Regions from separate parts of the Geodermatophilus sp. SYSU D01106 genome, predicted to be linked through region 1. Evidence: predicted binding sites of a transcription regulator. Region 1 holds the regulator's gene; the other holds the start of a gene.
What was found. The regulator LexA, encoded in region 1, represses DNA repair genes until DNA is damaged. The targets are predictions, from matches to a motif close to TCGAACANNTGTTCGA.

Region 1 (3,931 bases):
CCGACACCGGCCTCAGCACCCGGGACCCGGCTCAGGGCAGCCGGAGCACCTGGCCGACCTCGACGACGGAGCCCTCGAGGTCGTTGAGCGCCTCGATCGCGTCGACGACGGCTCGCACGTCCTGGTCGTCGCGGGCGACCTCCGCGGCGATCGACCACACGGTGTCGCCCTCCCCCACCACGACGCTGCTGCCGGCGGCGAGCTGCAGCCCCTCGTCGGGCGCGAGGACCTCCCGGCCCAGCACCGCGCCGCCCACCCCGGCGGCGAGCACGAGGACGGCGACGAGCCGCCGCCCGCGGCCGGTCAGCCGGACCGGCACCGGGGCGGGCGCGGCCGGACGGCGGCCGGACCCCCGCGCGGGCTCGGCGCGCACCGGGCGGCCACCGGGCCGCGCCGGGTCGCGCCGGGTGCGCGACGCCTCGGCGGCCGGACCGGCGGAGGGACCCGTGGCCCGCGGCGCCGCGGCGGCCGGCCGGTCGGGCACCGGGCGCAGGTGACCGGCCACGCGCGGACCGGAGCCCGGCAGCGCGCCCGCCTCCCCCACGGCGCCGGTGGGCCGGCGCGGCGGCGTCCGGCGGGCCGCGGGCGCCGATGCCCGCTCGTCGAGGAGCGGCCGCCACGGCACCCGCACCGCCGCGTCGAACTCGAGCACTGCCTGCCGCACGCCGCCCATGACCCGCTCCTCCTCGTCGACCGCCCTCGAACACGCGTTCGATTCGAACGTCTGTGCGATGTCTACCGCACGCCCCCGACGAGGTCGACACGACACCGCGGGTGTTTCGAACACACGTTTGAAGTGGCGGCCCCGAGGCGCTACGGTCCGACCAGCACCCCGTCCGTCCGGTGTCCCCCGCGGGACGTCCGTCCGCTCCCTCCCGGTCCACCCGGGAGCCGGGCGGCCGCCCGGGCGGCACGGCAACCGGGCAGGAGACCAGGTCGCGGCACGCGGCCGGCGAGGAGGAGACGTGGCGGGCACGAGCGGGACCGGCCGGCGCACGGACGGCGAGACGGCGCGGGGCACCACGGCCTCTCGCCGCCCGGCCGCCCGGCGGGGAGCGGACGCCGGGGGCGCCGCCACCGCCACGGGCACCGCCGCGGTGCGCACCTTCCCCGACCGGGCCGAGGCCGGCGACGGGCTCACCCAGCGCCAGCGCCGGGTCCTCGAGGTCATCCGCGACTCGATCGAGCGCCGCGGCTACCCGCCCTCGGTCCGCGAGATCGGCGAGGCGGTCGGCCTGTCGTCGGCGTCGTCGGTCGCCCACCAGCTGTCGGTGCTGCAGAAGAAGGGCTGGCTGCGGCGTGATCCGAACCGCCCCCGCGCGCTGGACGTCCGGCTGCCCGGCGACACCGCCGCCGAGTCGGCGCCGGCCGCCCCGGCCGCCGACGGCACGGCCGCCCCCACCTACGTCCCGCTGGTCGGCCGGATCGCCGCCGGTGGCCCGGTGCTGGCCGAGCAGGCGGTCGAGGACGTCTTCCCGCTGCCGCGCGAGCTCGTCGGCGACGGCACGCTGTTCATGCTCAAGGTCGCCGGTGACTCGATGGTCGACGCGGCCATCTGCGACGGCGACTGGGTCGTCGTGCGCCAGCAGCCGACCGCGGAGAACGGCGAGATCGTGGCCGCGATGCTCGACGGCGAGGCCACGGTGAAGACCTACAAGCGGCGCGACGGGCACGTGTGGCTGCTGCCGCACAACCCGGCGTACGAGCCCATCCCGGGCGACGAGGCGACCATCCTCGGCCGGGTGGTCACCGTCCTGCGCCGGGTCTGACGACAGCTCCCGGGGCCCGGCCCGCGCGCCGGACCCCGGGCGGGTCCGGGGCGACCCGCGGGCGGTCGCGTCAGGCGGCGGGCGGCTGGTCGGGCGAGCGCCGCCGGCGCAGCCGCCCGGCGAGCCACACGAGCAGGGTGGCCACCGCGGCGGCGAGCAGCCCCGCGGCCAGCGGGGGCGTGCCGTCGTCGCCGCCGTCGAGCAGGCCCGACGGCCCGGCAGCGGTCGACGCGGGCGTCGCGGGTGCCGCCGTCTCCGCGGGGACGGGCACGAGCGTGACGTCCCCGGGCAGGCCCTCCCCCGCCACCAGCAGCGCGCCGCCGTCAGCGGTGAAGGACACCGCCTCCCCCTGCGGCGCGTCGGGGAGCGCCACCCGCACCGGCTCGCCGGCGAGCGCGGCCAGGACGTCGGAGCCGGCGAGCGGCCAGACGTAGGCGTCGGTGTAGGTGCGCAGCGCGATGCGGCTGCCGTCGCGCGCCACCGCGCCACCGGTCACCAGCAGCTGTCCCGCGCGGCCGACCGGCCCGCCCGGCGTGCCGGTCAGGGTGAAGGTCACCGTCCCGACGTCGGCCAGCGCGACCGTGCCGCCGTCGACCAGCGGCGCCGCGGGGCGGTAGACGTGGCTCGCGCCCAGCACCTCCTTGGTCACGATGTACGGCGTCCCGTCGGGGGCCACGAGCAGCGCCTCGGCGTCGTGCGGCCCGTCCGGGTAGGTGAGCCGGTACAGCGCCGTGCCGCCGTCGGGGCGCAGCGCGATGAGCGCGACGGTCGCCCGGGTGGCGTTGTTGTCGCCGGTGTCGGCCAGCCACACGGTGCCGTCGGCGCCGACGCCGAGGTCCTCGGGGTCGTAGGGGTCCAGCGGCGCGGTGGTCACGTCGACGACCTGGCACCCGCCGTCGAGGACGGCGACGCTCACCTGGTCCCCGCCGTCGGGGATGGCCAGCATCCGCTCGCCGACGTCGACGAGCCCGGACAGCTCGGCCAGCCGCGGGTCGGTCACCTGACAGCGCACCGACGGCGCGGCCGTCTCCTCCGCGCGGGCGGGAGCCGCGAGCAGCGCGGGCACCAGGGCCAGCGCGAGGACCGGCGCGAGGACCGCGGCAGATGCCCGTCCCGCGCGCGCGGTCGCGCTAGGCGGGAGGACGGCCGGCTCGGGCACTCGCCCAGCGTGACAGGACGGATGCGTCGAGTGCGTGCACCACGCCCAGCAGGAGCAGCCCGACAGCCGCGCCGACGACCGCGTCGGTGACCCAGTGGAAGTCCAGCGACACCATCGCGATCCCGGTGGCGACCGGGCCGACGACGGCGAGCCACCACAGCAGCGTCTGCACGCGCGGGGGCAGGGCGTACTCGGCGGCCTGCCAGCGCGCGACGCCCCACATGAGCACGGCGTTGGCCACGTGCCCGGAGGGGTAGCTGGCGCCGTCGCGGTGGAAGAAGGACCCCGGGTAGGCGGGGGCGGTCCGGCCGGTGCTGAACTTGAAGGCGTAGACCACGACGGTGAGCAGCACCAGCGCGGTGAGCACCCGGACCAGGGGCAGCAGGGTGCGCCCGCGCACGCACAGCCAGGCCACCAGCCCGGCGAAGACGATGAGGATGGTGCCGCGGCCGCCGACCTGGGTGACCACCCAGACCGGCCAGTAGGCCGGCGAGTCCCGCAGGTCCCAGCTGCTCACGACCTCCGAGACCTGCAGGTCCAGCCGCTCGAGGACGCCGCGGCTGAGCAGGTCGGCGGTGACCGCGACCGTCACGGCGAACGCGACCAGCAGCAGCCACCACGGCGGCCGGCCTGCGCGCACGGCGGGCGGCGGCACGGACGCGTCGCCGTCGGCCGGCGTCCCGCCCCGCACGGCGCCGCTCATGACACGGCCGCTGGTCACGTCGTCACGGTACCGGCCCGTGACCCACCCGTGACCTCCCGAACGGGGGACGGCGAGCCGCCCGGGTGACCGGCGGGGGCCGGACACCCGGGCGGACGCCGGGAGGGGACGCGGGAGGAGCGGTCAGGCGACGGGGACGGCGAACCGCTCGAGCGCCGCGGCCAGGCCCCCGTCGACGCGGGCGGTCAGCCGGGTGCCGGCCGCCTCGTGCAGCTCGCTGAGCACCTCGCCGTCGCGGTGCACGCGGGCCACAAGGTCGCCCCGGTCGTAGGGCACCAGCAC
Region 2 (3,931 bases), on a different contig from region 1:
CCTCGACGGTGTGCGGCTCCTCGCCCACGGCGACCGCGAGTGTGCTGACGCCCACCGGGCCGCCGTGGAACTTCCCGACCAGCGCCTCGAGCACCTCGCGGTCGAGCCGGTCGAGGCCGAGCTCGTCGACGTCGTAGAGCGCCAGCGCCGCGCGGGCGACGGCGCGGGTGACCCGGCCGTCGGCCTCCACCTCGGCGTAGTCGCGCACCCGGCGCAGCAGCCGGTTGGCGATGCGGGGTGTGCCGCGGGAGCGCCGGGCGATCTCGGCCGACCCGTCGTCGGTGAGCTCGACCCCGAGCAGGTCGGCGCTGCGGGCGAGCACCTGCTGGAGCTCGGCCGGCTCGTAGAACTCCATCTGCCCGACGAAGCCGAACCGGTCGCGCAGCGGCCCGGTGAGCAGGCCGGCGCGGGTGGTGGCACCGACGAGGGTGAAGGGGTTGATCTCGAGCGGGATGGCGGTGGCGCCGGGCCCCTTGCCGACGACGACGTCGACGCGGAAGTCCTCCATCGCCATGTACAGCAGTTCCTCGGCGGGCCGCGCGATGCGGTGGATCTCGTCGATGAACAGCACGTCGCCGGGACCGAGGTTGGACAGCATCGCCGCGAGGTCGCCGGAGCGCTCGATCGCCGGGCCGCTGGTGATCTTCACGGCGGTGCCCAGCTCGGAGCCGATGATCAGCGCGAGGCTGGTCTTGCCGAGGCCGGGCGGGCCCGACAGCAGCACGTGGTCCGGCGGCCGGCCCCGGCGCTTGGCGCCCTCGAGCACGAGCGCGAGCTGGCGGGCGACCTTGGGCTGGCCGATGAAGTCGGTCAGCGAGTGCGGCCGCAGCGCCGACTCGACCACCCGCTCCTCGTCGCCGGCCTGCGGGGAGACGGCGAAGTCGCGGCTGATGCCCGACTCCACCTCCCCGGTCAGCGACCGGTCGAACGGCGCACTCATGACCGGCCCAGCAGCTGCAGGGCCTGTCGCAGCAGCGTCCCGACGTCGACCCGGCCGGTGGTGGTGAGCTGCTCGTCGGCGACCGGCGCCAGGGTGGTGAGCGCGGTGTCGGCCTCGCGGGTGGACCAGCCGAGCCCGACCAGCGCCGAGGACAGCTGGTCGCGCCACGGCGCCACCGGGGTGATCGGCGAGCCCGCGGCGGCCGGCGCGCCGTCGAGCTGCGTGTCGGTGGTCGTGGTGCCCAGCCGGTCGCGCAGCTCGAGGATCAGCCGCTCGGCGCCCTTCTTGCCGATGCCGGGCACCTGCATGAGCGCCTTGACGTCGGCCATGGAGACGGCGCGGCGGACCTCGCGCGGCGGGTGGATGGCCAGCACCGCCTGCGCCAGCCGCGGGCCGACGCCGTTGGCCGTCTGCAGCAGCTCGAACAGCGAGCGCTCGTCGTCGTCGGCGAAGCCGTAGAGGGTCAGGGAGTCCTCGCGGACGACGAGGCTGGTGGCCAGCCGCGCCTGCTCGCCGACCGTGAGCCGGGCGATGGTGCCGGGCGTGCACTGCACCGACAGGCCGACGCCGCCGACCTCCACCACCGCGGGGGGGGGGGGGGGGGGGCGTGTGGGGGGGTTTGGTGCGGGGGGGGCAGGGCCCCGCCGGCCCGCCCCCCCCCCCAGCCACCACCCCGCGGGCGGCCCCCCCGGCGGCGACCCGGCCGTGGACGCTGGCGATCACCGGGACACCCCCTGCCAGCGCGGCAGCGTGCGCTGCACGACCGGCGCGCCGATGCCGCCGGCGATCGCGGCGACCCGCAGCCGCTGCTGCGCCGGGCCGCGCCACACGTGGCAGACGGCCAGCGCGAGCGCGTCGGCGGCGTCGGCCGGCTTGGGGGCGGCCGCGAGGCCGAGCACCCGGGTGACCATGAGGGTGACCTGCTCCTTGTCCGCGCGGCCGTTGCCGGAGATGGCCGCCTTGACCTCGCTGGGCGTGTGCCAGGCGACCGGGCGGTCGGCCTGCGCCGCGGCGAGGGCCGCCACGCCGGCGGCCTGCGCCGTGCCGGTGGCGGTGCCCTTGTTGTTCTGGGTGAACACGCGCTCGATGGCCACGACGTCGGGCCGGTGCTCGCGCAGCAGCGCCGTCACCTGGGTGTGCAGCTCCAGCAGCCGCAGCTCCAGGTCGAGGTCGGCGGAGCTGCGGATCACGCCCACCCCGACGGCGGCCGGGCGGGCGCCGGGCCGGCCGTCGACCACGCCCCACCCGCACCGGGTGAGCCCCGGGTCGATGCCGAGCACGCGCATGCCCGCCCCCTTCCTCCGAACGCCTGTTCGACGCCCACCGTAACGGTCCCCGACGACGGCGCCCCGGCGCAACACGCGGCATGCGCCGCGCGCGGACGCGGCCCGGGCCCGGGCTCCCGCTCAGGCGACGCCGATGGCCACCAGCGGGCCGGCCGCGGGGTCGAGCCACCGCATCAGCGTCTGCAGCCGCCCCCGCTCGACGGCCACGCAGCCCGCGGTGGGCGCGCCGTTCGTCACGTGCAGGAAGAACGCCGAGCCCGCGCCCGGCGTCCCGCCGCTGTTGTAGCCGATGACGACGGCGTGGTCGTAGACGGCGCCGGCGGCCAGCAGGTTCTCCCCCGCCCGCTCGTCGAACGGGCAGGTGCCGGCGGCGCAACGCGCGTGCCGGTTGTACAGCGGGCTGGTGACGTCGGAGACCCACCAGTCCTCGGCGTCGACCTGCCGGTAGGGCAGGCCGCTGCCGGGGTCAGCGGCGCGGCCGAACGCCTCGGGCAGGGCGAAGGTGCCCGCCGGGGTGCGGGTGGAGCCCTCGCGGGCGGCGCCGATCCCGGCGGACCCGACCCGGGCCGGCCACGGGCCGAGCACCGCCGTCCAGCCGGCCTCGCCGAGCTCCCAGGCGGTGAGCTCGGCGGTCGTGGCGCCGGCGGAGGCGGCGACCACGGTGACCACCTGCGCCGACCCGCCGGCGTCGACGTCGAGCGGGAGGACGCCGGGCACCGGTGGCGCGGGCTCCCCGGCGGGCGGGGCGGCCGGCCGGGGGACGGGCTCGGCCGGCCCGGCGGGCTCCGCGGACGGCACGGCCGCCGGGTGCGGGACGGCGGTCACGCGGGCCACCTGCCCCACCGCCGGCCGCCGCCCCACCGGCTCGGGCGCGGTGTCGGCGGGGAGGTCGGCGGGGAGCAGCACGGCGGAGGCCCGGGTCGCGGCGACGACCGGCTCCGGCGGGGCGATCCCGCCGAGCACCCCGGCCGACAGCAGCAGGACGGTGAGCACGCGCGCGGCGCGTGCGCTCGCTCCGGCCACCTGGTCCCCGCGTCCCCGAGACGCCGCCCGGCGCGGCGCGTCGGGCCCATGCTCCGGCCCTGCGGGGCCCGGGCGCCGTCAGCGCCGGGGTGTCCGGGGCGGGTGGGACGGGCGGGACCGCCCGGCCTCATCCGACGTTGGCGAGGACCTCGTCGGGGACGTCGTAGTTGGCGTACACGTTCTGCACGTCGTCGCAGTCCTCGAGCGCGTCGATGAGGCGGAACACCTTGCCGGCGCCCTCCTCGTCGAGCTCGACGGTCACGCTGGGCACGAAGCCGGCCTCGGCGGAGTCGTAGTCGATGCCGGCGTCCTGCAGCGCGGTGCGGACCGCGACGAGGTCGGTGGGCTCGCAGACGACCTCGAAGGTGTCGCCGAGGTCGCGCACCTCCTCGGCGCCGGCGTCGAGGACGGCCATGAGCACGGTGTCCTCGTCGACGCCGTCGGCCTGCGGCACGACGATGACGCCCTTGCGCGTGAACAGGTAGGACACCGAGCCCGGGTCGGCCATCGAGCCGCCGTTGCGGGTCATCGCGGTGCGCACCTCGGAGGCCGACCGGTTCTTGTTGTCGGTGAGGCACTCGATGAGCACCGCGACACCGCCGGCCGCGTAGCCCTCGTAGGTGATGTTGAGGTACTCGACGCCGCCGGCCTCGGCACCGGACCCGCGCTTGACCGCGCGGTC

Region 2: ruvC (crossover junction endodeoxyribonuclease RuvC) is a predicted target of LexA. The motif match lies at 2,242-2,257, and genes of this name have one in related genera.

What each region holds. Positions count from the first base shown of each region.
Region 1 is NZ_JBJGYM010000005.1:225,819-229,749, forward strand. Features, by position in the region: gene ACI78R_RS07935 (LysM peptidoglycan-binding domain-containing protein) at 32-673, opposite strand; gene lexA (transcriptional repressor LexA) at 966-1,769, shown strand; gene ACI78R_RS07945 (hypothetical protein) at 1,840-2,835, opposite strand; gene ACI78R_RS07950 (phosphatase PAP2 family protein) at 2,900-3,649, opposite strand; gene hflX (GTPase HflX) at 3,773-3,931, opposite strand, start outside.
Region 2 is NZ_JBJGYM010000025.1:49,513-53,443, reverse strand. Features, by position in the region: gene ruvB (Holliday junction branch migration DNA helicase RuvB) at 1-940, opposite strand, end outside; gene ruvA (Holliday junction branch migration protein RuvA) at 937-1,524, opposite strand; gene ruvC (crossover junction endodeoxyribonuclease RuvC) at 1,660-2,226, opposite strand; gene ACI78R_RS20525 (L,D-transpeptidase family protein) at 2,347-3,249, opposite strand; gene ACI78R_RS20520 (YebC/PmpR family DNA-binding transcriptional regulator) at 3,377-3,931, opposite strand, start outside.